Regions from separate parts of the Streptomyces sp. NPDC060028 genome, predicted to be linked through region 2. Evidence: riboswitches for the same ligand, from Rfam matches in the RefSeq annotation. Region 2 holds a riboswitch; the other holds the start of a gene.
The links. A riboswitch is a leader RNA that binds a small molecule or an ion and turns the genes downstream of it on or off. The one in region 2 is predicted to bind S-adenosylmethionine.
Positions count from the first base shown of each region.

Region 1 (14,140 bases), on a different contig from region 2:
ATCCAGCTCCGTCAGCACGGCCGGCAGCGTGGCGCACTCCAGGAACTCCACGGGCGGCAGGTCCGCGGCCGGCCTGCGCCCGGCCGCCAGCCGCACCTGCTCCCGGGTGCCCGCGTCGTCGCTGTAGACCAGAACCCGCGCAGTCGCCCGCATTTCGTTCCTCCACGTATCCGCGAAAAACGCTGATGATGCGCGGGATGCTACTCCGTCCGACCCGGTGTCAACATCGGTTCGGACAGCATCTCTGATGGGCCGTTCGGGCCTTGCACACGCCCCTGACACTCCGAACGGCACCCCCCGGGGTGAGGGCGGGATAAGCGACCGACATAATGTCGGTCGTGGCGACAGCAACGACAGTAGATACCGGGCACGCGCACCCGACGGTCAACCGGCCGAACCTCGTCAGCGTCGGAACCATCATCTGGTTGAGTTCCGAGCTGATGTTCTTCGCGGCCCTCTTCGCGATGTACTTCACCCTGCGATCCGTGACAGGCGCCGAGTACTGGACAGAACAGGCATCGTTCCTGAATCTGCCCTTCTCGGCGACGAACACAACGATCCTGGTGCTCTCCTCGCTCACCTGCCAGCTCGGCGTATTCGCCGCCGAGCGCGGTGACGTGAAGAAGCTCAGGACGTGGTTCATCATCACGTTCGTCATGGGTGCCATCTTCATTGGCGGCCAGGTGTTCGAATACACCGAGCTGGTCAAGCACGAGGGCATCTCCCTCTCGTCTGGTCCGTACGGCTCGGTCTTCTACCTGACCACCGGCTTCCACGGTCTGCACGTGACGGGCGGTCTCATCGCCTTCCTGCTGGTCCTCGGCCGGACGTACGCGGCCAAGAGGTTCACCCACGAACAGGCCACGTCGGCCATCGTCGTGTCCTACTACTGGCACTTCGTCGATGTCGTCTGGATCGGCCTCTTCGCAACGATCTACCTGATCAAGTAGCGAACACGTCGCCGGGCCCGACCCGGCACTCCATCCAGAAACACCGACGCAGAAGATCCTGACACCGGGGTAATCCGTGAAAAAGCTCTCCGCACGACGACGCCATCCGCTGGCGGCGGTCGTCGTTCTACTCCTCGCGCTGGCGGCCACTGGGGGGCTTTACGCCGCCTTCGCCCCCGCGGGCAAGGCGCAGGCCGATGAAACCGCCCAGTCCCTCGCCATCGAGGAGGGCAAGAAGCTCTACGCCGTGGGCTGCGCAAGCTGCCACGGAACCGGCGGTCAGGGTTCCTCTGACGGCCCCAGCCTGGTCGGCGTCGGCTCCGCGGCCGTCGACTTCCAGGTGAGCACGGGCCGCATGCCCGCCCAGCAGCCCGGCGCCCAGGTGCCGAAGAAGCCCGTCATCTACACCCAGGCGCAGATCGACCAGCTCGCCGCGTACATCGCCTCTCTCGGCGCGGGCCCCATCACGCCGCACGAGAAGCAGTACGACCCGGCGGGTGCCGACATCGCCAAGGGTGGTGAGCTGTTCCGCAACAACTGCGCGCAGTGCCACAACTTCACCGGTGAGGGCGGCGCGCTGACGAACGGCAAGTACGCCCCCAACCTTGAGGGCGTCGAGCCGAAGCACATCTACGAGGCCATGCTCACCGGCCCGCAGAACATGCCCTCCTTCCCGGACAGCACCATGCCGGAGAAGCAGAAGAAGGACATCATCGCGTACCTCCAGACCGTGAACGGCGAGAAGTCGACCAGCCCCGGTGGCCTCAAGCTCGGTGGCCTCGGCCCCGTCTCCGAGGGTCTGTTCGGCTGGATCTTCGGTCTGGGTGCGCTGATCGCTGTCGCCGTCTGGGTCGCGGCCCACACCGCTAAGGCCAAGAAGTCATGAGTAGCCAAGACATTCCCGAAGAGAAGCACCTGCCGAGCGAGCAGGGCGACGCGCACCACGGTGGCGTGGCGGTCGCGGACGACCCGTTCGCCGACCCGGGCCTGCCGGTCCACAGGCCGCGCATCCAGGACATCGACGAGGCGGCGGCCAAGCGCTCCGAGCGCACGGTCGCGATGCTGTTCACGCTGTCGATGCTGGCCACGATCGGCTTCATCGCCGCCTACGTGAGCATCCCGGTCGAAAAGATCGTCTTCATCTTCCCGATCGGGAGGGTGAGCGCGCTCAACTTCGCCCTGGGCATGACCCTGGGCACGGCCCTCTTCTGCATCGGCGCGGGGGCGGTCCACTGGGCCCGCACCCTGATGTCCGACGAGGAGATCGCCGACGAGCGCCACGAGATCGCGGCTCCGGCCGACGTCCGGGCCAAGGTCATGCAGGACTTCGCCGATGGCACGGACGAGTCCGCCATCGCCCGTCGTCCGCTCCTGCGCAACACGATGCTCGGCGCGCTGGCCCTGCTGCCGCTGTCCGCCGTCGTGATCCTGCGCGACCTGGGCCCGCTGCCCGAGGACAAGCTCCGCAAGACCATCTGGGCCAAGGGCAAGCTGCTCATCAACCAGAACACGATGGAGCCGCTGCGTCCCGAGGACGTCATCACCGGTTCGCTGACGTTCGCCCTGCCGGAAGGCCTGGAGGAGGAGCAGCACGACTTCCAGGTCCAGATCGCCAAGGCTGCCCTGATGATCGTCCGGATCAAGCCGGAGGACATCAAGGACAAGCAGGAGCTGGAGTGGTCCCACGACGGAATCGTGGCCTACTCCAAGATCTGCACCCACGTCGGCTGCCCGATCAGCCTGTACGAGCAGCAGACGCACCACGTGCTCTGCCCGTGCCACCAGTCCACCTTCGACCTCTCCGACGGCGCCCGAGTCATCTTCGGCCCGGCTGGTCACGCGCTTCCGCAGCTGCGGATCGGCGTCAATGACGAAGGTTTCCTCGAGGCGCTCGGCGACTTCGAAGAGCCCGTCGGTCCTGCTTTCTGGGAGCGCGGATGAGCACTGCCACTGAAACCGAACGCAAAGCGCCTGCCGGCGAGCGCGTAGCCGACTGGGCGGACGGCCGCCTGGGCATCTACGCCCTCGCCAAGGCGAACATGCGCAAGATCTTCCCGGACCACTGGTCCTTCATGCTGGGTGAGATCTGCCTCTACAGCTTCACGATCCTCATCCTCACGGGTGTGTATCTGACGCTGTTCTTCCACCCGAGCATGAACGAGGTCACGTACGACGGTTCGTACGTGCCGCTGCAGGGCGTCATGATGTCCGAGGCCTTCGCCTCGACGCTCCACATCAGCTTCGACGTCCGCGGCGGTCTGCTCATCCGGCAGATCCACCACTGGTCGGCGCTGATCTTCATCGCCGCGATGCTCGTGCACATGATGCGCGTCTTCTTCACCGGCGCCTTCCGCAAGCCGCGCGAGGTCAACTGGATCTTCGGCTTCCTGCTGCTGGTCCTCGGCATGTTCACCGGCTTCACCGGTTACTCCCTGCCGGACGACCTGCTCTCGGGCACCGGTGTCCGCTTCATGGAGGGCGCGATCCTGTCCGTGCCGGTCGTCGGCACGTACCTGTCGTTCTTCCTCTTCGGCGGCGAGTTCCCGGGCGGCGACTTCGTCGCACGCTTCTACTCGGTGCACATCCTGCTGCTGCCGGGCATCATGATGGGCCTGATCGTGGCCCACCTGATCCTCGTCGTGTACCACAAGCACACCCAGTACGCGGGTCCCGGCAAGACCGAGAAGAACGTCGTCGGCATGCCGCTGCTGCCGGTCTACATGGCCAAGGCCGGAGGCTTCTTCTTCCTGGTCTTCGGTGTCATCGCGGCCATCTCGGCCATCGCCTCGATCAACCCGATCTGGGCGCTCGGCCCGTACCGTCCGGACCACGTGTCCACCGGTGCGCAGCCCGACTGGTACATGGGCTTCTCCGAGGGCCTCATCCGTGCCATGCCCGGCTGGGAGATCAACCTGTGGGGCCACACCCTCGTCCTGGGTGTGTTCGTCCCGCTGATCATCTTCCCGCTGGTCCTGGTCGCGATCGCGGTCTACCCGTTCATCGAGTCCTGGGTCACCGGGGACAAGCGCGAGCACCACATCCTGGACCGCCCGCGCAACGTCCCGACCCGGACGGCGTTCGGTGTGGCCTGGCTGGCGTGGTACGTCATCCTGCTGATCGCCGGTGGAAACGACATGTTCGCGCAGTACTTCCACCTGTCGATCAACTCGATCACCTGGTTCGCCCGGATCGGCTTCTTCGTCCTTCCGGTCATCGCCTTCGTCATCACCAAGCGGATCTGCCTCGGCCTCCAGCGCCGGGACCGGGACAAGGTGCTGCACGGTCGCGAGACCGGCATCATCAAGCGCCTGCCGCACGGTGAGTTCGTCGAGATCCACGAGCCGCTCTCGCAGGGCAAGCTGCACACGCTCACCTCGTACGAGCAGTACAAGCCGGTCGAGATCGGCCCGACGGTCGACGAGAACGGTGTCAAGCGCAAGGTGAAGCTCACCGAGAAGCTCCGCGCGAAGCTGAGCAAGGGCTACTACGGCGAGAACAACCAGATTCCGAAGCCCACGGTGGAGGAATACAAGGAGATCCAGAGCGGCCACGGCCACCACTGATCCCCGTGATCCCCGCATGAGGGACTGATTTCGGTCAGTCCTGGTGTCGCCACGGCGAGAGCCCCGTCCAATCATTGGACGGGGCTCTTTGCCGTTCATCTGTGCTGGATAGGCTGAGGGCCTTCCCATCCGACGTGGAATCCCCACTGGCAGCAGGAGCGGACCATGACCGTTGTGACCCCGGCAGGCGGCGACAGCGTGGCGGCCTCCAGCTGGCCGGGCGTCCTCGACGCCCTGCTGAGCGGCCGGGACCTGGGCGCGGACGACACGGCCTGGGCCATGGACAGGATCATGCGCGGGGAGGCCACCGACGCCCAGATCGCCGGCTTCGCGGTCGCCCTGCGGGCCAAGGGCGAGACGGTCGCGGAGATCAACGGCCTGGTGCGCACCATGTACGAACACGCCAACCTGATCGAGGTGCCGGGCCGGACGGTGGACATCGTCGGCACCGGCGGCGACGGCGCCCAGACGGTGAACATCTCCACGATGTCGGCGATCGTGGTGGCCGGTACCGGCGCCAAGGTGGTCAAGCACGGCAACCGGGCCGCGTCCTCCGCGAGCGGGTCCTCCGACGTCCTGGAGAAGCTCGGCGTGAACCTCGACCTCACCCCCCGGCGGGTGGTGGAGGTCGTCGAGGAGGCCGGGATCACGTTCTGCTTCGCCGTGAAGTTCCACCCGGCGCTGCGGCACGTGGCGGCGGCCCGCAAGGAGCTGGGCATCCGGACCACCTTCAACTTCCTGGGCCCGCTGACCAATCCGGCCCGGGTGCGGGCGCAGGCGACCGGTGTGGCCGACGCCCGGATCGCCCCCATCGTGGCGGGCGTGCTCGCCGAGCGGGGCTCCTCCGCGCTGGTCTTCCGGGGCGACGACGGCCTGGACGAGCTGACCACGACCGCGACCTCGCGGGTGTGGTGGGTGCGTGACGGCAAGGTCGAGGAGCAGCCCTTCGACCCGCGCGACGTCGGCATCGACCTCGTCGACGTGTCCGCGCTGCGCGGCGCGGACGCCTCGTACAACGCAGACATCGCCCAGCGCCTGCTGGCCGGCGAGACGGGTCCGGTCCGCGACGCGGTGCTGCTGAACTCGGCGGCCGCGCTGGTGGCCCTGGACCCCGGCACGGGCACGCTGGAGGAGCAGCTGCGGGCCGGCATCGCCCGCGCGGCGCAGTCCATCGACTCGGGCGCGGCCCGGGCGTCGCTGGCCCGGTGGGTGCAGGCCAGCAACCGCTGATCCTTTTCGGCCAAGATCCCCGGTCCGGAATGTGGACCGGGGTCTTGCGGCGGAGGGATCTTGTGGCAGGATGCTCGGCAGGTCACGAGTGACAGCGTTTAGGCCCCGGCTTGCTGTCCGGCAACCCTCCTTCCGTGGCGGGGTGCCCCGGGTGATGACCAGGTCGTAGGCACAAAGGCCTACGGCAAGCGCGGATCCCTCGACACCAGGGGTCCTGGTCTCTCGAGGAGTTTTTCCGTGAGCAAGCGAATGCGATAGGGCGAGTCCGCCCCTTCTTCACCCTCCGTGCGGCCCTCAGTCGTCCGTGCGTCGAGGCAACTCCCGTACCACTGCACGTGTGCGTCCGCGCATCCGCGCACCCACGTACGGGCCATCCGAAGCCATTGCGCCTGTCCTGCCGGGAGATACCGCCATGTCCACGTACCAGAACGCCGCCGCCCCCGCCGCCGTGACCGCCCCCGTCGACCCCGTCTGTGCGGGGCCGCTGCCGGTTCTCGGCCGCGACGTCACCGTGCCGCTCGTCACCGGCGGCGAGGTCACCTACGCCGCCCTCGACTACGCGGCCAGCGCCCCGGCCCTGCAGCGCGTCTGGGACGACGTGGCCGCGTACGCCCCGTACTACGGCAGCGTGCACCGCGGTGCCGGCTACCTCTCGCAGCTCTCCACCGACCTCTTCGAGCAGAGCCGGGTCACGGTCGCCGAGTTCCTCGACTGCCGGGCCGCCGACCAGGTGATCTTCACCCGGTCCACCACCGACTCGCTGAACCTGCTCGCCGCCGTGCTCCCGGCCGACTGCCAGGTCTTCGTCTTCGAGACCGAGCACCACGCCTCGCTGCTGCCGTGGGTGAACGCGCAGGTCACGTACCTCAACGCGCCGCGCACCCCGGACGAGGCCGTCGCCACCCTGGAGCGCGCGCTGGCCGCCCGCGACCCCTACGGCCCGGCCCTGGTCTGCGTCACCGGCGCCTCCAACGTCACCGGTGAGCTGTGGCCCGTGAAGGAACTCGCGGCGGCCGCGCACGCCCACGGCGCGCGCATCGTGCTGGACGCCGCCCAGCTGGCCCCGCACCACCCCGTCTCGGTGCAGGACCTCGACGTGGACTGGGTCGCCTTCTCGGGACACAAGCTGTACGCCCCCTTCGGCTCGGGCGTGCTGGCCGGCCGTGCGGACTGGCTCCGGCAGGCCGAGCCGTACCTGGCCGGCGGCGGCGCCTCCCGCAAGGTCGCCCGGCGCGAGGACGGCGGTGTGGACGTCGAGTGGCACACCACCGCCGCGCGGCACGAGGCCGGCTCCCCGAACGTCATCGGCGTGTACTCGATCGCCTCCGCCTGCCGCGCCCTCACCGAGGCGGGCTTCGACACCCTGGTGGCCCGGGAGCAGGAGCTGATCGCCCAGGTCCGCGCGGGCCTGGCCGAGGTCCCGGCGGTGCGGGTCCTGTCCCTCTTCGGCGACGACGCGCCGCGGGTCGGGGTCATCTCGTTCGTGGTGGACGGCTGGAACAGCTCCCACTTCGCGGCGGCCCTGTCCGCGGAGTACGGGATCGGCGTGCGCGACGGGCTGTTCTGCGCCCACCCGCTGGTCCGCACCCTGCTGGGCAGCGAACCCCAGGCCCAGGGCGAATGCGGAGCCCCGGAGGCCGCCCCCGGCGAGCGCTCGCTGAACGCCATCCGCGTCAGCTTCGGCGCGGGCACCCCCGACGAGCACGTGGAGCGCTTCGTCCGCGCCGTGCGCGAGCTGGTCGAGGACGGCGCGAAGTGGGAGTACCGCACGGAAGAGGGCCGCTGCGTCCCCGCCGTCTGACGGCCCGGCCGGGGGAAGCGGTGCCCGGACCGCTCACCCCGCCGGAGGTGTCAGGCGTCCAGGCCGATGGCGAAGGCGGCTTCCAGGTCGTGCTGGGAGTACGTGCGGAACGCCACGTGGGTGTCCGTCACCTCCACGCCCGGGATCTTGCTGATGCGGCCAGGGATGATGTCCGCCAGGGTCTCGTGGCGGGCGACACGGACGAGCGCGATCAGGTCGTACGTACCCGTGACGGAGTAGACCTCGCTGACGCTGTCCAGCGCGGCGATGGACTCGGCGATCTCGGGGATCCGGTCCACGCTGGTCTTGATGAGCACGATCGCGGTGATCACGGTTGGCTGTCTCCCTCGCTGGCCGTCGCTGGTCGCCTCACTCTAGTCGTACGCCGGTAGCGGACCCACGCGTAGAGGAAGCCGAGCGAGAAGCCCACCACGTGGGCCAGATAGGCGACCCCCGGACCGCTGCCCGCGCGGTGCGCCGCCAGCCACTGGAGTGCGAACCAGAAGAGCAGGACGATCCACGCCGGGAAGCGCAGCGGCAGGAACAACAGGAACGGGAACAGGCTCGTCACCCGGGCCTTGGGGAACAGGCACAGGAAGGCCCCCAGCACCGCCGAGATCGCCCCGGACGCGCCGACCAGCGTCTGGTCCGAGGAGGCGTTCGCCGCCGCGTACACGGCCAGGGCGAGGTAGCCCGTACAGACGTAGAAGCAGAGGAACTCCGCCCGGCCCATCCGTCGCTCCGTCATCGCGCCGAAGACGTGGAGGAAGAGCATGTTCCCCAGCAGGTGCAGCCAGCTGCCGTGGATGAACAGTGCCGTCAGCGGAGTCAGCAGTGCGCGGCGGTCCCCCGTGAACAGCTCGTCCGGGACCACGCCCCAGCGCCGGAAGTACGCCGTCCCCGAGACCAGCAGTTCCCCGCCCGTCCCGTAGCCCGGGTTCAGGCCCGACGCCGGGCCGAGGAGGAACACCACACAGCACGCGGCGATGAGCGTGTGCGTGACCACCGGGCCCCGGGCGGCCTCGCGCAGGGCCTGCCACCTTACGATCATGCGACCGAGCATGACCCAAGCCGACCCACTTGGAGCGGTGGCAGGCCGTAGGGTTACGAGCTGCGCCGTCCGCCACGCACGCGCGGGCGGCTTTGATTGAATGCATTGAACGAGCCTTGAAGGAGAGAGCGGCCTGATGACGGTTCCCCAGCCGACCGACACCACCCGGTGGCGCTGCACCCTGTGCGGCAACCTCACGCGGTTCGACGTCACCCGTTCGTCGAAGGTCGTGGAATACGTCCACCTGGACCTCGCCGGGGAGCCGAAGGTCGAGGAGCGCGAGGTGGTCAATGAGACCATCGAGTCGGTCCGCTGCCGCTGGTGCAACGCGGTGGACCAGATCGAACTCGTGGACAGGCCGGGCGCGGACTCCTGACGGAGCCGTGCCCACACGTACATACGGTAGGGGTGACGGATTGTGGAGCCAGCAAGCGGCGGTGAGCCGGCCGACGCGGCCGGCGACGCCGCGGAGGTGCTCGACCGCCCGCTGCCGGAAGGCGTGCGGCGCCGGGTCGTCGCGCTCGTCTCGGACGCCTTCGGCGGTCTGACGGTCGCGGACCTCCCGGCGCAGCTGCGCCAGTACGCCCGTTTCACCCCGACCCGGCGCGCCAAGTTCGCCGGCAATGCCATGGCGACGGCCGTCGAGACCGACGCCGTCTTCCGCGGCCGGGTCGCCGAGAAGCTCCGCGAGGCGCAGGCCGACCTCGCCGGGGCGCTGGAGTCCGGAGCCCCGCCCGCCGCCGCCGATCCGCTGGACGTGGCGGCGGCCGCGTACGTGCTGCGGCCGGCCGGCTGGGTGAAGCTGGTGGCCGCCGCGGGCGAGGAGGCGCAGCGTGCCGACGCCGAGCGCGTCGGCGAGGAGGCCCGGCGGGAGCTGGACCGCCTCCGCGAGGAACTGGCCCACGTACGGGAGCTGCAGCGCACCGGCGGCGAACAGGTGCGGGTCGAGCTGGACGCGGCCCGCAAGGAAGCGGAATCGCTTCAGCGCAAGCTGCGCAGCGCCCTCAGCGACGTCAAGCGGGGCGAGGCGGCCCTGCGCAAGGTGAACGCCGAGATCGACGGCATCCGCGGTGAGACGGCCGCCCAGGTGGCCGTCGCCGAGAGCGAGAGCCGACGGCTCAAGTCCCGCCTCGCGGAGGTGGAGACGGCCCTGGAGACCTCGCGCAGGGCCACCCGCGAGGGCCGCAGCATCGAGGACATGCGGCTGCGCCTGCTGCTCGACACCGTGCTGGACGCGGCGGCGGGGCTGCGCCGCGAGCTGGCGCTGCCGCCGGTGTCCACGCGGCCGGCGGACACCGTGGACGCGGTGGAGCCGGGCCTGATGACTCCCAAGGACATCGCGGCGCGCGCCCTGTCGGAGACCGATCCGGCGCTGCTGGACCAGTTGTTGGCGCTGCCTCAGGCCCATCTGGTGGTCGACGGCTACAACGTCACCAAGACCGGCTATCCGACGATGCCGCTGGAGAAGCAGCGGCTGCGGCTGCTGGGCGGGCTGTCGATGCTCGCCGCGCAGACGGGCGCGGAGATGACCTGTGTCTTCGACGGCGCGGAGCTGGCGGCCCCCGTGCTGCTCGCGCCGCCCCGCGGGGTGCGGGTGCTGTTCTCCAAGGCCGGGGTGACGGCGGACGAGCTCATCCGCCAACTGGTGCGTGCCGAGCCGCCGGGCCGGCCCGTGGTCGTGGTCTCCACCGACCGTGAGGTCGCCGACGGGGTGGCCAAGGCCGGTGCACGACCGGTGGCGTCCGCATTGCTGCTGAAGCGGCTTTCGCGCGTTTCATAACTACTGGGTCGAATGCCGGAATTGGCAGGGCTCCGAGGGAACGTACCGTCAAGTGGTCTGCACAGAGCGTGCTCTCTAGGTAAAGAAGCTGGTCGGCGAGCGAAATTTTTCCTTGCAGGATTTGAACTGATCACAGAAGGGTCACTAGGGTCACCTCAAACCTTCGTGCGGTAGATCACCCATTCGGGGTGGCAGCGAAGGTGTCGCCGAGCTGCGTTCTTCGGCGGCTCTAGGAAGAAGGAGCTCGCCTTCGTGGCGTCCCACCGTCGACCCAAGCAGCCGACCCGCACTCGCGTGACCGTGCTCACCGTCACCGCGGCCGCGGCCGTGGCCCTCACCGGGCAGGCCGCCAACGCCGCCCCGGCCAAGCCGAGCAAGGACGAGGTCAAGAGCAAGGTCGACGCCCTCTACGAAGAGGCGGAGCAGGCGACCGAGAAGTTCAGCAAGGCCAAGGAGCACCAGGACAAGCTCGAGAAGGAAATCGGGCAGCTCCAGGACCAGGTCGCCCGTGGCCAGGAGGACCTCAACAACCTGCGCGGCACCCTCGGGTCCATGGCGAGCGCCCAGTACCGCACCGGCGGCATCGACCAGTCCCTCGCGCTCTTCCTCTCGGCCGACCCGGACAACTACCTCGACAAGGCCTCCACGCTGGAGCAGTTGAGCGGCAAGCAGGTCGAAGCGGTCCAGAAGATCCAGGCCAAGCAGCGCAGCCTCGCGCAGCAGCGCCAGGAGGCCGCGGGCAAGCTCACCGACCTCGAGGCCACCCGCAAGGAGCTCGGCGAGAAGAAGAAGGCCTCGACGGACAAGCTCGCCGAGGCCCAGGCGCTCCTCAACACCCTGACCGCCCAGGAGCGGACGCAGCTCAAGGACGAGGACAGCCGCGCCAGCCGTGGGCAGAACGACCGCGTCGACCTCGGCGACGTCAAGCCCTCCGGCCGCGCCGGGGCCGCCCTCGCCGCCGCCCAGACCAAGCTGGGCAGCGCGTACGTCCCCTCCGCCACCGGCCCCAACTCCTTCGACTGCTCGGGCCTGACCCAGTGGGCGTACAAGCAGGCCAACGTCTCGATCTCGCGCACCACGTTCACGCAGATCAATGACGGCACCCGGATCGGCAAGAGCCAGCTCCAGCCGGGCGACCTGGTCTTCTTCTACGACGACCTCCACCACGTCGGCCTGTACGCCGGCAACAACACGGTGCTGCACGCCTCGAACCCGCGCGGCGGCGTCAAGTACGAATCGATGAACAACATGCCCTTCCAGTTCGGCGTCCGCGTCGGCTGACGTCCGCCCCGGACACCCCCTCAAGGCGCGCCGTAGACCGCCCATCCGGGCGAATTCCGAGGCCCCGCTCTGACCACACGCCCCGCCGGTGACCTGCGTCTCCGGTGGGGCGTCACTGTGTGTGCCCGTCGGCGGTCGTTGGCCGGTGCGTGTCCACGCGGCTACTGTCTGCCAGCGCGGAACCCGGCACACGGCCGTCCACGGAGGGCGGACCCGGGCCCCGCGCAGCGGAAGGGAGCGGTTTCACGTGGCGTCCCATCGCCGGCCCGGGCTCAGTGCCCTCGACCGGCACACGAAGGTCACCGTCCTCACCGCCGCCGCGGCGGGAGCCGCGGTCGCCATGACGGCCGCATCCGCGAGCGCGGCCCCCGGCCTGCCCCACGAACCGGTCGGAGGGGGCAAGACCAGCGCCCGGGCCCAGGTCGACCGGCTTCTGGAGGAGGCCGAGCAGGCCACCGAGCACTTCAACGAGGCGGGGGAGAAGGCCGACAAGCTCCGCGCCGAGGTCAACCGGACCCAGGACGCGGTGGCCCGCGGCCAGGACCGCATCAACACCATGCGGGGCATCCTCGGCACCTTCGCCGGGGCCCAGTACCGCTCCGGCGGCATCGATCCCGCCGTCGAGCTGATGCTGTCCGAGAGCCCGGACGACTACCTGGAGAAGGCCTCCGCCCTCGACCGGCTGACCGGAGCCCAGGCCCGCCGCCTCGACGAACTGCGCTCCGAGCAGCGCCGGCTCGCCCTGCAGCGCGAGGAGGCCTCCCGCAAGCTCGCCGAACTGGACGTCGTACGCGCGGACGTGGCCCGGCAGAAGCGGGCGGTCACGGCGAAGCTCGCCGCCGCCCGCCGGCTGCTGAACGCGATGCCCACACAGGAACGCGCCGACTTCGAGCGTGCCTCGCGCTCCGGCGGCCGCCCCGACGGGCCGCCCGACCTGCCCTCGCTCGGCCCTTCCTCGGGGCGCGCCGCGACCGCCGTGATGGCGGCCCGGTCCGCGGTCGGCCGCCCGTACGTGTGGGGTTCCACCGGGCCCTCCGGCTTCGACTGCTCCGGGCTGATGGTGTGGTCCTACCGCCAGGCGGGCGTCTCCCTGCCGCGCACCTCGCAGGCCCAGCGGTACGCCGGCCGGCGCGTCCCGCTCTCGGAGGCGCAGCCGGGCGACCTGGTGACGTACCGCTCGGACGCCAGCCATGTCGGCATGTACGTCGGCAACGGGCAGGTGGTGCACGCCCCGTACCCCGGGGCCCGGGTGCGGTACGACCCCGTCGGGATGATGCCGGTGTCCTCGGTGACCCGCCCCTGACCCTGCCGTGCGTACGATCGGCTGATGCTGCCGGCGCACCACCCCCTCCGTCGTACCGCCGTACGAGCCCTGCCGATGCTGCTGAGCGCGCTCCTGGCCGGGTGCGGGCCCGGGGCGCGGCCGGCCGACACCGCCGGACGCGAGGTACGGCGCGCCGTGGCCGCGTGGTCCGCGGCCCCGCCCGAGGGGCTCGCCGGGCTCCCGCTGGAGGGGTGGTCGTACGAGGTCACCTCCGTCCGGGAGGACGGCGTACGGGCCTTCGCGCGGGCGGAGCTGCACTACCGGCTCACCGGCTACGACGCGGCCCCCGCCGGATCGGCCCGCGAGGTCGAGCTGGCGGCCGCGGCCGACGGGGGATGGCGGGTCACCGCCGACCGGCCCGCGCCGGGCGCGCTGCCGCAACTGTGGGACCAGGGGCCCGTCACGGTGGAGCGGGGCGCGCACGCACTGGTGCTGGGCGGCGCCGGTCAGAGCCCCGGGACCCTGGCCGCCGTCGCCGCCGAAGCCGACCGGGCGGTCCCGGCGGTGAGCGCCGCCTGGCCCGGGCCCTGGGCGGGGCGGGTCGTGGTGCTGGTCCCCGGGTCGCTGGAGCGGATGGCGCAGCTGCTGGGCCGGCCGGCCGACGAGTACCGGGGGCTGGGCGCGGTCACCGTGGGGCGGGTGGGCGGCGCCCCGGCCGCCGCGGACCGGGTCGTCGTCAACCCGGAGGGGTACGGGCAGCTCACGGCCGAGGGTCGGCGGATCATCCTGACCCACGAGACCACGCATGTGGCCACCCGCGCGGAGACCACCGCGACGACCCCGCTGTGGCTCTCCGAGGGCTTCGCGGACTGGGCGGCGTACCGAGGCAGCGGCAGCGGCAGCGCTCCGGTGCGGGCCGCGCCGACGCTCGGCCGCGCGGTGCGGGCGGGTGAGCTGCCGGGCGCGCTCCCGGCCAACGAGGCGTTCGCCTTCGGCGGGGACGCGGACGCGCTGGCGCGGGCGTACGAGGGCGCGTGGCTGGCCTGCCGGCTGATCGCGGACCGGTGGGGTGACGCGGCGCTGGTCGCGCTGTACGGGAAGGCGGGGCGCGAGCCGCTGGCGACGGCGCTCCAGGAGACGCTCGGGACGGACCAGGCGGGGCTGACCCGGGCCTGGCAGGAGGACCTGCGCCGGGAGCTGGCCCGGTAGCGGCTCCGGTA
Region 1 covers NZ_JBHWVJ010000062.1:9,759-23,898, forward strand. The annotation lists gene ACFWBF_RS26405 (hypothetical protein) at 1-153, opposite strand, end outside; gene ACFWBF_RS26410 (heme-copper oxidase subunit III) at 330-950, shown strand; gene ACFWBF_RS26415 (c-type cytochrome) at 1,027-1,836, shown strand; gene ACFWBF_RS26420 (Rieske 2Fe-2S domain-containing protein) at 1,833-2,891, shown strand; gene ACFWBF_RS26425 (cytochrome bc complex cytochrome b subunit) at 2,888-4,513, shown strand; gene trpD (anthranilate phosphoribosyltransferase) at 4,679-5,743, shown strand; SAM riboswitch class IV at 5,824-5,940, shown strand; gene ACFWBF_RS26435 (aminotransferase class V-fold PLP-dependent enzyme) at 6,156-7,544, shown strand; gene ACFWBF_RS26440 (Lrp/AsnC ligand binding domain-containing protein) at 7,595-7,876, opposite strand; gene ACFWBF_RS26445 (rhomboid family intramembrane serine protease) at 7,873-8,595, opposite strand; gene ACFWBF_RS26450 (hypothetical protein) at 8,732-8,971, shown strand; gene ACFWBF_RS26455 (NYN domain-containing protein) at 9,011-10,375, shown strand; gene ACFWBF_RS26460 (NlpC/P60 family protein) at 10,628-11,656, shown strand; gene ACFWBF_RS26465 (NlpC/P60 family protein) at 11,904-12,959, shown strand; gene ACFWBF_RS26470 (hypothetical protein) at 12,984-14,129, shown strand.
Region 1: another riboswitch for S-adenosylmethionine. It lies ahead of ACFWBF_RS26435 (aminotransferase class V-fold PLP-dependent enzyme); the one in region 2 lies ahead of thrC (threonine synthase).

Region 2 (14,140 bases):
TTGCGGGCGCGGCCCAGCAGGTCCAGGCCCGCGTTCTCGAGCTTGAGGCCGACCTCCTCGGAGATGACCGTGCCACCGGTGAGGATGGCGATGTCGCCGAGCATGGCCTTGCGGCGGTCGCCGAAGCCCGGGGCCTTGACGGCAACGGACTTGAAGGTGCCGCGGATCTTGTTGACGACCAGGGTCGAGAGGGCCTCGCCCTCGACGTCCTCGGCGATGATCAGCAGCGGCTTGCCGGACTGCATGACCTTCTCGAGGAGCGGCAGCAGGTCCTTGACCGAGCCGATCTTCGAGTTGACGATCAGGATGTACGGGTCGTCGAGAGCCGACTCCATACGCTCCATGTCGGTGGCGAAGTACGCCGAGATGTAGCCCTTGTCGAAGCGCATGCCCTCGGTGAGCTCGAGCTCCAGACCGAAGGTCTGGGACTCCTCGACCGTGATGACGCCTTCCTTGCCGACCTTGTCCATGGCCTCGGCGATGAGCTCGCCGATCTGGGTGTCGGCGGCGGAGATGGAGGCGGTCGAAGCGATCTGCTCCTTGGTCTCCACGTCCTTGGCCTGGTCGAGCAGGGCGGCGGAGACGGCCTCGACGGCCTTCTCGATACCGCGCTTGAGGGCCATCGGGTTCGCACCGGCGGCCACGTTGCGCAGGCCCTCGCGGACCAGCGCCTGGGCGAGCACGGTGGCGGTGGTCGTACCGTCGCCGGCGACGTCGTCCGTCTTCTTGGCGACTTCCTTGACCAGCTCGGCGCCGATCTTCTCGTACGGGTCCTCGAGCTCGATCTCCTTGGCGATGGAGACGCCGTCGTTGGTGATCGTGGGGGCGCCCCACTTCTTCTCAAGGACGACGTTGCGACCCTTGGGGCCAAGGGTGACCTTGACGGCGTCGGCGAGCTGGTTCATGCCTCGCTCGAGACCGCGCCGGGCCTCCTCGTTGAACGCAATGATCTTGGCCATCTGAAGTGGTCCTCCCGGACAGCGGTGGATTGCTCCCGGACCGCGCCCGCGCCCGCGACGGACGGCCTGAGTGCCCGGCGGTTCCTTCCCGCCGGACCCTGCGGGCCTCACCGACCCGGTCCTCGTCTTAGTAGCACTCTCACCTGGAGAGTGCTAACGCCAATGATTAGCACTCGACCCCCGCGAGTGCAAGCGGCTTCGGGCAACGCCCGGCGAAGAGGCAGGTGGGACAGGGCCGATCGGGCACGACGCGCGAGGGGCCCACATCCCGTGTCCAGGATGTGGGCCCCTCGTATACGTGGCGTCGGTGGTCGATCGCGCCGGGACTAGCCGAGTGCGAGCTTGACCATGTCCGCCTGCGGACCCTTCTGGCCCTGCGAGATCTCGAACTCGACCCGCTGACCCTCTTCAAGGGTGCGGTATCCGTCCATCTGGATGGCGCTGTAGTGGACGAACACATCCGCACCACCGTCGACCGCGATGAAGCCGTAGCCCTTCTCCGCGTTGAACCACTTGACGGTGCCCTGAGCCATGCCTAACTCCCCTATTACTGGCCCTTGCGCGGGACCGCACTTCGCGGTCCCGGGTCAGAACTTGCGCCGGAACGCCTCGACCGGGGCTGAATGTATCCGCACCGCTGCTGTCTGCAACAGGTCAATCCGACGAGAATTCTGGACACGGGGAAAGATTGAAATAGAGTGAAATGCTGGCATCTTCCCGGGCAACTCGGACCCGGCATAGGGCCTCAAACACCCCATAGCGCGCTTGCATGTTGACTCAATGTCAACCCTCACACGACCCGCTCATATGCGGTAGGCAAGAACAGCGGAGGGGACTTCCCCAACTCTACCGCGCCCAATCAAGCAGAATTGCCCCCTCCGCTTATTACCGGAGGGGGCAATTCTAGGTTTTACGTGTCAGCAGCACTCAATCGCACGCCGCCGGATCAGCGGCAGCCGCCCGCGACGGCCGGAATGATCGAGACCCCGGCGCCCTCCGGCGTGGCCGCCTGCAGCCCTCCCTCGAAGCGCACGTCGTCGTCGTTGACGTAGACGTTCACGAAGCGGCGCAGCTTGCCCTGGTCGTCCAGGACGCGCGCGGCGATGCCCGGGTGGCTCTTCTCCAGGGACTCGATGACCTCGGCGAGGGTCGTGCCCTCGGCGGGGACCTCGGCCTTGCCGCCGGTGTAGGTGCGCAGGATGGTGGGGATGCGGACGTTGACGCTCATGGCGCTACTGCCTTTCCGGAGTGCAGGGGAGGGTCAGGCCAGGCCGGCGGCGCGGAACGCGTCCAGGCTGGGGCGGATGGTGGCGGTCTGCCCGCTGTCCGCGGCCACCGCCTCCAGGGTCTTCAGGCCGTCACCGGTGTTCAGGATCACGGTGGTCAGCGCCGGGTCGAGCTGCCCGTTCTCGATGAGCTTCTTCGTCACGCCGACGGTCACGCCGCCCGCGGTCTCGGCGAAGATGCCCTCGGTCTGCGCCAGGATCTTGATGGCCTCGACGACCTGCTCGTCATTGACGTCCTCGACGTAGCCGCCGGTGCGGCGGGCGATGTCCAGGACGTACGGGCCGTCCGCCGGGTTGCCGATGGCCAGCGACTTGGCGATGGTGTTCGGCTTCTGCGGGCGCACCACCTCGTGGCCGGCCTTGAAGGCGGTCGACACCGGGGAGCAGCCCTCGGCCTGGGCGCCGAAGATCTTGTACGGCTTGTCCTCGACCAGGCCCAGCTTGATGAGCTCCTGCAGACCCTTGTCGATCTTGGTGAGCTGCGAGCCGGACGCGATCGGGATCACGATCTGGTCGGGCAGCTGCCAGCCGAGCTGCTCGCAGATCTCGTACGCCAGCGTCTTGGAGCCCTCGCCGTAGTACGGGCGGAGGTTGACGTTGACGAAGCCCCAACCCTCGCCCAGCGGGTCGCCGATGAGCTCGGAGCAGAAGCGGTTGACGTCGTCGTAGTTGCCCTCGATGCCGATCAGATCGCCGCCGTACACACCGGCCATGACGACCTTGCCCTGCTCCAGGTCGTGCGGGATGAACACGCACGAGCGGAAGCCGGCCCGGGCGGCCGCGGCGCCGACGGCGCCGGCCAGGTTGCCGGTGGAGGAGCAGGACAGGGTGGTGAAGCCGAAGGCGCGGGCGGCCTCCACGGCGATGGCCACGACGCGGTCCTTGAAGGAGTGCGTCGGGTTGCCGGAGTCGTCCTTGACGTAGAGCTTGCCGGTGACGCCGAGCTCCTTGGCCAGGTTGGCCGCGTCCACGAGCTTGGTGAAGCCCGGGTTCAGGCTCGGCTTGGAGGCCACGTCGGCCGGGACGGGCAGCAGCGGCGCGTAGCGCCAGATGTTGTTCGGGCCGGCCTCGATCGCGGCACGCAGGGCCTCGGGGTCACCGGTGGGAAGGTCGTAGGCGACTTCCAGCGGTCCGAAACACTCGACGCACGCGAAGATGGGACCGAGCTCGAAGCGGGTACCACACTCGCGACAGGAAAGGCCGGTGGCGGGTCCGAGATCGACGGTTCCCGGGTTGGCAGAGGTGGCGACAGTCTGTGCAGCCATGACGGCGAGGCCCTTTCTCCTCATCTTCCCCATGGCGCACTTCGCCATGAGACGGAATTGGCACCTTCCCTAGCCGGGGACCTCGCGTGGGTGCGCAAAACGCATCGCGAGAACCGACTGGAGGGTTGCCGGGGCTTCAACGGGCCGTGTCCCTCTGCCCCTCTGGATGAGCGGTATGGCACCGGGCGACGCGCTCCATGGCGCGCCCGGGCGTTTGTACGCGGGGACCCCCGGCATGCGGTGGACCTTCGCGTTGTTCAAGACTGTAACCGAAGGCCCGGGCGGTTGAGACAGCCGTCCGAACCGCGAGATGGATCACATTTCGGACGACCCAGGGAGTGCAGAAGGTGCTGGAAGAGGTGGAGCGCTGGTTGGCAGACCGCTCCTGGTCCGCCGCCGACCGACCGCTCGACCAGCTGCTTCGCGCCAAGCGGGCGGCGGGGACCACGGTCAGCGTGGTGCTGCCGGCGCTCGACGAGGAGGCGACGGTCGGCGACATCGTCGAGGTGATCCGGCGCGATCTGATCGAGGGACTGCCGCTGCCCCTGGTGGACGAACTGGTCGTGATCGACTCGGGCTCCACCGACCGCACGGCGGAGGTCGCGGCGAAGGCCGGCGCCCGGGTGGTGCACCGCGACGAGATCCTGCCGCGGATCGAGCCCCTGCCCGGCAAGGGCGAGGTGCTGTGGCGCTCGCTGCTGGCCACCACCGGCGACGTCGTCTGCTTCGTCGACGCCGACCTGCGCGACTTCTCCGCCACCTTCGTGTCCGGGATCGTCGGCCCGCTGCTGACCGACCCGGACGTGCAGTTCGTCAAGGCGATGTACGACCGCCCGCTGGGCGACGCCCCGGGCCAGGGCGGGCGGGTCACCGAGCTGGTGGCGCGTCCGCTGCTCAATCTGCACTGGCCGAGACTGGCCGGTTTCGTCCAGCCGCTGGGCGGTGAGTACGCCGTACGCCGCTCCCTGCTGGAGCGCCTGCCCTTCCCCGTCGGCTACGGCGTCGAGCTGGGCCTGCTGGTGGACGCGCTGCACACGGTCGGGCTGGACGCGCTGGCCCAGGTGGACGTGGGCGTACGGCTGCACCGCCACCAGGACGGCCAGGCGCTGGGCCGGATGGCCGCGGCGATCTACCGCACGGCCCAGCTGCGCCTCTCGCGCGGGCACCTCGTACGGCCGGAGCTGACGCAGTTCGAGCGCGGGCCGGACGGCTTCATCCCGCGCACGTACGCGGTGGACACGGAGGAGCGGCCGCCCATGCGGGAGATCGAGGAGTACGCGCGGCGCCGCGTGGCGTGAGCGGGCGGGGTGTTTCGCCCGGACGTTTGAGCGGGGGCGGCCCGGGCTAGGTTCGCCGCATGGCTTCTCAGGTACTCGTCGCCGCCAACCGCGGCCCGCTCTCGTACGCCCTCGCCGCCGACGGCGGCCTCAGCGCCCGGCGCGGCGGGGGCGGTCTCGTCTCCGGCCTCTCCGCGGCGCTCGCGCAGCAGCCGGGGGCGCTGTGGATCTGCGCCGCGCTGTCCGAGGCGGACCGGGAGGCGGTGCGCCGGGGCGTGGCCGAGCCGGGTGTCCGGATGCTGGACATCGATCCCACGGTGTACGACGACGCCTACAACGGCATCGCGAACTCGGTGCTGTGGTTCGCCCACCACCACCTGTACGACAGCCCGCGCACGCCGGTCTTCGACGCGGAGTTCCGGCGGCAGTGGGACTCGTACGTGGCGTACAACCGGGCCTTCGCCGGGGCTCTTGCCGAGGAGGCGGCCGACGGGGCCTGCGTGCTGGTCCAGGACTACCACCTGGCACTGGTGCCGGGGCAGTTGCGGGAACTGCGGCCGGACCTGCGGATCGGGCACTTCACGCACACGCCGTGGGCGTCCCCCGACTTCCTGCGCATGCTCCCGGACGACGTCCGCGGCCAGCTGCTGTGGGGGATGCTCGGGGCGGACCGGCTGGGCTTCCACACGTGGGAGTGGGCGGCCGGCTTCATCAGCGGCGCGGCCATGGACGACGCGACCGGCGTCGCGGAGCCGCAGCAGCGCGGGGTCTTGCACACCGGTCACGGCGGGCGCCGCTTCACCGAGGTGACCCCGTACCCGCTCGGGGTCGACGCGGACGAGCTGCGGGCGCTGGCGCACCGGCCGGAGGTGGACGACAAGCTGGCGGGGCTGCGGGCGGAGGTCGCGGGCCGCAAGACGATCGTGCGGGTGGACCGGACCGAGCTGTCGAAGAACATCCTGCGCGGCCTGCTGGCCTACCGGGAGCTGCTGACGGTCCACCCCGAGTGGCAGGAGCGGGTGGTGCACCTGGCTTCCGCGTACCCGTCGCGGCAGGACCTGGCGGTGTACCGGACGTACACGGAGTCGGTGGCGGAGCTGGCGGCGGAGATCAACGCGGAGTTCGGCACGGAGGACTGGCAGCCGGTGCTGGTGTCGGTGCAGGACGATTTCGCGCGCTCGCTGGCGGCGTACCGGCTGGCGGACGTGGCGCTGGTGAACCCGGTGCGGGACGGGATGAACCTGGTGGCGAAGGAGATCCCGGTGGTGTCGGAGGCGGGATGCGTGCTGGTGCTGTCGACGGGGGCGGGGGCGTACGCGGAGCTCCGCGAGGACGCGCTGACGGTGAACCCGTACGACGTCACGCAGACGGCGGAGGCGTTGCACGCGGCGCTGTCCATGCCGGAGGCGGAGCGGGCGGAGCGTACGAAGCGGCTGGCGGCCGCCGCGACCGCCCTTCCTCCGGCCCGGTGGTTCACGGCCCAGCTGGCCGACCTCCGGGCCTGAACGCCGGCGGGGCTGGTGTGCCGGGCGGCGCTGTAAAAGGCGGCATCGGCCCACATCCAGCCCCGCCGGCGTTTGCGGCGCGGGGTCCGGGCGGAGCCCCGGCAACGGCACCGCGCGCGCAAGCTCAGGCCCGGCCGGCCAGCGCAGCGGCGAGGAGGGACAGGAAGCCGGTGACCTCCGCCGGGCCGGGGAGGACGAGGTCGGCCCGGGAGGACAGTTCCGGGACCTCCGCCGAGCCACTGCACACCAGCAGCCCCGGCAGGCCTTCCGTCCGCAGTTTCTCCACCGCCGAGTACGCCGCCAGGTCGCCCAGGTCGTCCCCGGCGTACAGCACGGCCTCCGCCCCCGTCTCGGCCAGGTACTCCGACAGCGCCACGCCCTTGTCCATGCCCGGCGGCCTCAGCTCCAGCACGGACCGGCCCGGCTCCACCATGAGCCCGTGCCGCGCGGCGAGTTCGGCCAGGGGTTCGCGCAGGGCCTCGAAGGCCGCGGCGGGGTCCGAGGCCCGCCGGGTGTGGACCGCCAGCGCCTGGCCCTTCTCCTCGATCCAGGTGCCGCGCCACGCCCCGATCGCGTCCAGGAACCCCGGCAGCTCGGCCCGTACGGCCGCCACCCCGGGGTGTTCGGCGGGCGCGTGAACGATCCCGGTCACCGCGTCCCACCGCTCGGCCCCGTAGTGCCCCAGGACCACCAGGTGTTCGAGCCCCGGCACGCCCGCGAAGCCCCCGTACCGGACCGCGACCCCGGCGGGCCGGCCGGTGACCACGGCCACCGACGCCACCTGGGGGGCCAGCGCGGCGAGCGCGGGGACGGCCCCGGGGTGGGCCCGCGCCTGGTCCGGGTCGGGGACGATCTCGGCGAGGGTGCCGTCGAAGTCGAGGGCGACCACGGAGCGGCGGGGTGACCGGAGCAGGGCGTCGAGCCCCTCGCGTCCGGCGGCGGTGACGGGCATCGGCAGGTCGTGCGGACGGCTCCCCATACGGACGACCCTAACGGGCCCGCCGGGCGACGGCTACGGCGCGCACCACGTCCGTGCCGGCCGCCCCCGCCCCGTCATCTCCGGGCCCGCTGGGCCTCGCGGATGCGTCGCAGCCGGTTCACCGTGCCCGGCGCGTGCTCCAGCGCCCGCGGGTCGTCCATCAGCGCGTTGAGCAGCTGGTAGTACCGGACCGGGGCCATCCCCAGCCCTTCCCGTATGGCCCGCTCCTTGGCCCCGGGCCCCGGCCAGGTGCGGCCCTCGTACGCGAGCACGGCCGCTTCCTCAGCGGTCAGCCGCCCCTCGTCCGTCATACCGCCAGATTAACGCCGCCCGCTGACAGCCACCGGGCGGCGGTGCGTCAGCGCGGATCGGCCGCCCGCGCGGCGCCCGCGATGCCCTCCAGGACCTTCTCCGGCTGCCCGCCCGGCTGCACGCTCTTGCCGATGTTCTGCTTGACGTCCTCGCTCACGCCCGCCCAGGACTTCTTGCCGACCGGGTACAGCCGCGCGTTCGGCAGGGCCTGCAGGAAGGTCTTGAGCTGCGCCGACGCGCCCCCGGTGCCCGCGTCCATCGCCCGGTAGCCGCTGGTCGTCACGGGGAGCAGGTCGTAGCGGTTGGTGAAGGCCGTCACGTTCTTGGCCTCGTACAGGTAGTCCAGGAACTTCCCGGACTCCGTGCGGTGCCCGTTCTTGAACGCCATCACCCAGTCGGCGACGCCCATCGCGGAGTGCTCGGTCCCGTCGACCGTCGGCATGGCCGTCATGCCGAACTTCAGGCCCTTCTCGCCCGCCTGCTTCAGCAGCGTCGGGTGCCCGTTGAGCATGCCGACCTCGCCCCGCGTGAAGGCCTCGAAGGCGGCCTGCCGGTCGAGCTTGCCGGGCTCGACGGGGCCGGTCAGCCCCTGTCCGACCAGCTTGTCCCGCAGGAACTCGAAGGTCTTGATGTTCTCCGGGGAGTCGATCGCGTACGCCTCCTCGTTGTCGGTGTAGCCGCCACCGCCCGACAGGAGCCACATCATCGTCTCGGCCTGCGCCTCCTCGCGGCCCAGCGGCAGAGCGAAGGGGGTCGGGGCGCCCGCGGCCTTGAGCTTCTTGGCGGCCGCTTCGAGGTCCGCCCAGGTCTTGGGCTGCCAGCCGGTCTTGGAGTCCTTGGGGATGACCCCGGCGTCCGTCAGCAGCTTCTCGTTGTAGAAGAGCTGGCGGGTGCTGGCCACGAAGGGCAGCCCGTACTGGACCCGCTTGACCTTGCCGGCGTCGGCGAGCGGCGCCAGGAAGTCGGCTTCCGTCGACACGGAGAGCAGCTCGTCGGCGGTGTAGAGCTTGCCGTCGGCGGCGTAGTCGGCGTACGCGCCGATCTGCGCGATGTCGGGGGCCTTGCCGGCCTTGACCATCTCGGCGACCTTGGCGTCGACCTCCGACCAGGAGTAGACGCTGACCTCGACGTCGATCCCGGGGTGGCCCTTCTCGAAGGAGGCGGCGAGCTCCTTCCAGTACCCCGCCGAGGAGTTCTGCGGATTGTCTCCGTAGTCGGCCGCCACGACCCGCAGGGTCACCTCGTTGTCCCCGGTGAGGCCCGACACGGCCCCGCAGCCCGTCAGCGTCACCGCGGTCAGGCACAGTGCGGCGCCGGACGCGGCCAAGCTCAGGTAACGGCGCTTCACAGTTCTCTTGCCACCCCTTGTTGTACGTACGATCCACGTAAGGTCTACACCACTTTGGCGGCTCTGCCACATCCGGACGACGTCTCTCCCCTTCCTCTTTCCTTCCTCTTCACCGGCTCTCCCCCGCGCCTCCGCCCGTGAATTTGTATGGCGGCTCAACAATCCCTCTCAGTGGACTAGACCTTTCCCCTTCGAGCACGCGAGACTGTCACCCGTGAAACCCGTTGAACACGTCATCGCCCTCGATGTGGGCGGCACAGGGATGAAGGCCGCCCTGGTCGCCGCCGACGGCACCCTGCTCCACGAGGCGCGCCGCGCCACCGGCCGTGAGCGGGGCGCCGAAGCCGTCGTCGAGACGATCCAGGACTTCGCCGCCGAGCTCCTCGCCCTCGGCCGGGAGCGCTACGGCGCGACCGCCTCCGCCGCAGGGGTCGCCGTCCCCGGCATCGTCGACTCCGAGAACGGGATCGCCGTCTACGCGGCGAACCTGGGCTGGCGCGACGTACCGATGCGCGCACTGCTCAGCAGACGCCTGGGCGGCATCCCCGTCGCCCTCGGACACGACGTGCGCACGGGCGGACTCGCCGAGGGCCGCATCGGCGCGGGCCGCGGCGCCGACCGGTTCCTCTTCGTCCCGCTCGGCACCGGCATCGCCGGCGCCATCGGCATCGCCGGCCGCATCGAGGCGGGCGCCCACGGCTACGCGGGCGAGATCGGCCACATCGTGGTCCGCCCCGGCGGCCCCGCCTGCGGCTGCGGCCAGCACGGCTGCCTGGAGACCCTCGCCTCCGCCTCCGCCGTCAGCCGCGCCTGGGCGAGCGCCTCCGGCGACCCCGAGGCCGACGCCGCGGACTGCGCCAAGGCCGTCGAATCCGGCGACGAGCGCGCCCGCGAGGTCTGGCTGGCCGCCGTCGGCGCGCTCGCCGACGGGCTGGTCACGGCGATCACCCTGCTGGACCCGCGCACGCTGATCATCGGTGGCGGGCTCGCCGAGGCCGGGGAAACCTTGTTCACACCACTCAGGACGGCCGTCGAGGAACGCGTGACGTTCCAGCGGCTGCCCCACATCGTCCCGGCGGCCCTCGGGGACACCGCCGGATGCCTGGGCGCAGGGCTGCTCGCCTGGGATCTACTCGCCACGGAGGTACCCGCCTGATGTCCGGAAGCGCTCACAGCACCGTCCTGACCGGCGCCGGGGTGGTGCTGCCCACCGGGACCGTGGCGGGCGGCCGCGTCATCGTCGACGGCGACCGCATCGCCGGCAGCGCCCGCGAGGACGCGCGCGTCGTCGACCTCTCCGGGCACTGGATCGTCCCCGGCTTCGTGGACATGCACAACCACGGCGGCGGCGGCGCGTCCTTCACCTCCGGCACCGCCGAGGAGGTCCTCAAGGGCGTGCGGACCCACCGCGAGCACGGCACCACCACCCTGGTCGCCTCCACCGTCACGGGCGACCTCGACGAGCTGGCCCGCCGCGCCGGACTCCTCGCCGAGCTGACCCAGCAGGGCGAGATCGCGGGCATCCACTTCGAGGGGCCGTTCATCAACCCCTGCCGCAAGGGCGCCCACAAGGAGGACCTGCTCCGCGACCCCGACCCGGCCGAGGTCCGCAAGCTGGTCGACGCCGCACACGGCGCCGCCCGCATGTTCACCCTCGCCACCGAGCTGCCGGGCGGCCTGGACTCCGTACGGCTGCTGGCCGAGCACGGGGTGATCGCCGCGATCGGCCACACGGACTCCACGTACGACCAGACGCGCCAGGCCATCGACGCGGGCGCGACCGTGGCCACCCACCTCTACAACGCGATGCCGGGCATGGAGCACCGCGCCCCGGGCCCGATCGCGGCGCTGCTGGAGGACGAGCGGGTCACCGTCGAGCTGATCAACGACGGCACGCACCTGCACCCGGCCATGCTGGAGCTGGCCTTCCACCACGCGGGCGCGCACCGCGTGGCGCTGATCACCGACGCGATGGACGCGGCCGGCTTCGGCGACGGGATCTACCACCTCGGTCCGCTGGAGGTCGAGGTCAAGGAGGGCGTGGCCCGCCTGGTCGAGGGCGGCTCGATCGCCGGCTCCACCCTCACCCTGGACACCGCGTTCAAGCGGTCGGTGACCGTGGACGAGCTGCCCGTCGAGTCCGTGGTCCAGGCGATCTCCGCCAACCCGGCCAAGCTGCTCGGCCTGTACGACCAGGTCGGCTCGCTGGAGCCCGGGAAGTACGCCGACCTGGTGGTCCTGGACGCCGCCTTCGACGTCAAGGGCGTCATGCGGCGCGGCGAATGGATCGTCAACCCGGTCGCCTGAGCGGCGATCCGACAAGAGATCCGACGAGAGATCCGACGGAGATCCGGCGGCCAAGCGGCTGTACGCACGGAAGCGGTCGGCCCGGAGGACTGGGCCGACCGCTCTTCGTTTGGCATGATCCCGGCACCGAGGAAGACCGGGGTGGCCCATGATCCTGACCGTGACGCTCAACACCGCACTCGACGTCACCTACCGCGTGCCGCGGCTGCACCCGCACGCCTCGCACCGGGTCACCGACGTCACCGAGCGCCCCGGCGGCAAGGGCGTCAACGTCGCCCGGGTCCTGGCGGCCCTCGGCCACGAGGCGACGGCGACCGGCTTCGCGGGCGGCCGCACCGGCGCGGTCGTGACCGAACTGCTCGCCGGCTGCCCCGGGGTGACCGACGCCCTGGTCCCCTGCGCGGGAACCACCCGCCGCACCCTGGCCGTGGTCGACGAGGCCTCGGGCGACACCACGCAGTTCAACGAGCCGGGCCCGCTGATCGGTTCCGCCGAGTGGACCGCGTTCCTCGGCCGGTACGAGGACCTCCTCGCGGGCGCCCGCGCGGTGGCCCTGTGCGGCAGCCTGCCCCCGGGCGTGCCGGTGGGCGCGTACGCCGTTCTCGTACGGGCTGCCCGCGCGGCCGGCGTACCCGTCCTGCTCGACACCAGCGGCGAGGCGCTGCGCCGCGGGGTCGCCGCCCGCCCCGAGGTGATCAAGCCGAACGCAGCCGAGCTCGCCGAGCTGACCGGATCCCGGGACCCGTTGCCCGCCACCCGGGACGCCCGCCGCCGGGGCGCGCACGCGGTGGTCACCTCGCTCGGCCCGGACGGGCTGCTCGCCGCCACCGCCCAGGGCACCTGGCAGGCGGCCCCGCCGCGCGTCCTGTCCGGCAACCCCACCGGCGCCGGGGACTCCGCGGTCGCGGGCCTGCTGTCGGCGCTCACCGAGGGCCTGGACTGGCCGGCCCGGCTGATCCGCGCCGTCGCCCTCTCGGCGGCGACGGTGTGCGCCCCGGCGGCGGGAGAATTCGACCCCCGCACCTACGAGGAGGTACGGGGGTCGGTAAAGGTCACGCAGGCCGGCTAGTGCCGCAACCGCACCAGGAGGCGGCCGAGGAGGTCAGAGCTGCTCCAGCCACAGCTGGTCGATGTTGACGTTGCAGCTGTTGCCGGCCTCACACGACAGCTTGATCGTGTTGGTGCCCTTTTCGAGGCTGACCTGGCCCCAGGTCGTCTGCCAGCCCTTCTCCCAGTCACCCTTGGGCGACTTGGCGAAGTTGCGCATGCTGATCGGGGCCTCGTTCGGCTTGCCGTTGACGGTCAGGGTGCCGTTGGCGTCCTCACCGGGGATGCCGAACCGCACGTAGAACTTGTACTTCCCGGCCTTGGGCGCGTCCAGGGTCCAGGTCACGGCCGCGCCGGGCTGGTTGAAATTGCCGACGTACTGGCCGCCCGAGCTCTTCGCCCCCGGCACCGCGTTCATCAGGACCGCGCCGCCCGTGATGGACATGCCCGCTCCGGCCGCCTCGCCCTTCGGCAGCGGGGCCTGGGAGGGCTGCGGGGAGCTCGGAGGCGGGCTGGACGGGTTCTGCGGGGCCGCCGACTGCTGGTTGGGGTTGGCGGCGTTCTTGTCCTTCTCCTTGTCCTTGCCGCCGAAGGCCAGGGCCGCGCCGATGCCGATCACGACCGCGGCGACCACCGCGACCGCCGCGATGAGCAGGCCCTTGCGGCCGGACCCGCCGCCTCCGCCGTGGCCGCCCGGGGCGGCCATCTGCTGGGTGTAGGGCTGCGGGGGCTGCTGCTGCGGCGGGACGCCGTAGCCGCCCGCCTGGAGCGCTTCCGGGGCCTGGTACTGCGCCTGGTAGGACGCCGGGGGCTGCTGCCCGCCGCCCTGTTGGGGGACGGGGCCGCGCTGGGCGCCGCCGTAGGTCCGCTCACCGACCGTACGCACCTGGTGGTGCGAGGTGCGGGGGACGCCGGGCTGCGCGCCGGGGTGACCTCCGGCCGTGGAGCCGGGGTAGCCGTATCCACCCTGGGCGGGCGAGGTGGCACCGGCGGCCTGGCCGTCCGCGTAGAGGTAGCCGAACGGATCGTCGTCCTCGGGCTGGTTCGCCCCACCGTTCGGGTTGTTGTTCGCGGGCGTCGTCATCGCAGGTCACTCCTTTCGACCCACGGGAGCCTACCCCGAACAGGTGCGCCCACGGGCGGCCGATCGCCTCAGCCGGCCCTGCGGTGTGCTTTGGAACGGGACCTTTTCTCGATGTACATCCGCTGGTCGGCGGAGCGCAGCACCTCGTCCGCCGACATGCCGCAGCTGGCCCAGCCGATGCCGAAACTGGCTCCCACACGGACCGCGCGGCCGTCCACCCGGATGGGCGGGATGATCGCGCTGCGCAGCCGGACGGCCAGATCGGCGGCGTCGGCGGCGCCGAGCCCGTCGGCGAGCACGACGAACTCGTCACCACCCAGCCGGGCGACGGTGTCACCGTCCCTGACGCAGGTCGTCAGCCGCCGGGCCACCTCGATCAGGACCGCGTCACCCGTGTGGTGCCCGAACCGGTCGTTGATCGACTTGAAGCCGTCGAGGTCGCAGAAGAGCACCGCGAGCCCCTTCGTGCCGTCGTCGATGTCGGTCGCGGGGGCCACCGTGTGCACGTGGTGGTCGTACGCCCCCGCCGTGCCGGGGCCGGGCACCAGCGGGCCCATGCTCCCGCCGGGCGCGCCGGGCCCGCCGGGGAGCTCGAAGGGGTCGGACCCGGGGAAGCGGTCGGGGCCGTCGGGTTGAAAGCCGTGGTCGCCGGCACCACCCCCCGTCTCGTGGCCGCCCGCGTGGCGGCCACCCGCGTGCACGCCCTCGCGGCCCTCGTAGGCCGCGTCCAGCGCCTCCACGGCGGTGGCCCGCACGGACTGCGGGCGGCGG
Region 2 covers NZ_JBHWVJ010000008.1:96,003-110,142, reverse strand. The annotation lists gene groL (chaperonin GroEL) at 1-959, opposite strand, end outside; gene ACFWBF_RS07015 (cold-shock protein) at 1,286-1,492, opposite strand; gene ACFWBF_RS07010 (MoaD/ThiS family protein) at 1,906-2,187, opposite strand; gene thrC (threonine synthase) at 2,221-3,510, opposite strand; SAM riboswitch class I at 3,528-3,683, opposite strand; gene ACFWBF_RS07000 (glucosyl-3-phosphoglycerate synthase) at 3,858-4,808, shown strand; gene ACFWBF_RS06995 (trehalose-6-phosphate synthase) at 4,868-6,292, shown strand; gene otsB (trehalose-phosphatase) at 6,417-7,271, opposite strand; gene ACFWBF_RS06985 (DUF3263 domain-containing protein) at 7,346-7,582, opposite strand; gene ACFWBF_RS06980 (extracellular solute-binding protein) at 7,630-8,931, opposite strand; gene ACFWBF_RS06975 (ROK family protein) at 9,146-10,087, shown strand; gene nagA (N-acetylglucosamine-6-phosphate deacetylase) at 10,087-11,238, shown strand; gene ACFWBF_RS06965 (1-phosphofructokinase family hexose kinase) at 11,387-12,307, shown strand; gene ACFWBF_RS06960 (CBM35 domain-containing protein) at 12,341-13,369, opposite strand; gene cdgB (diguanylate cyclase CdgB) at 13,438-14,140, opposite strand, start outside.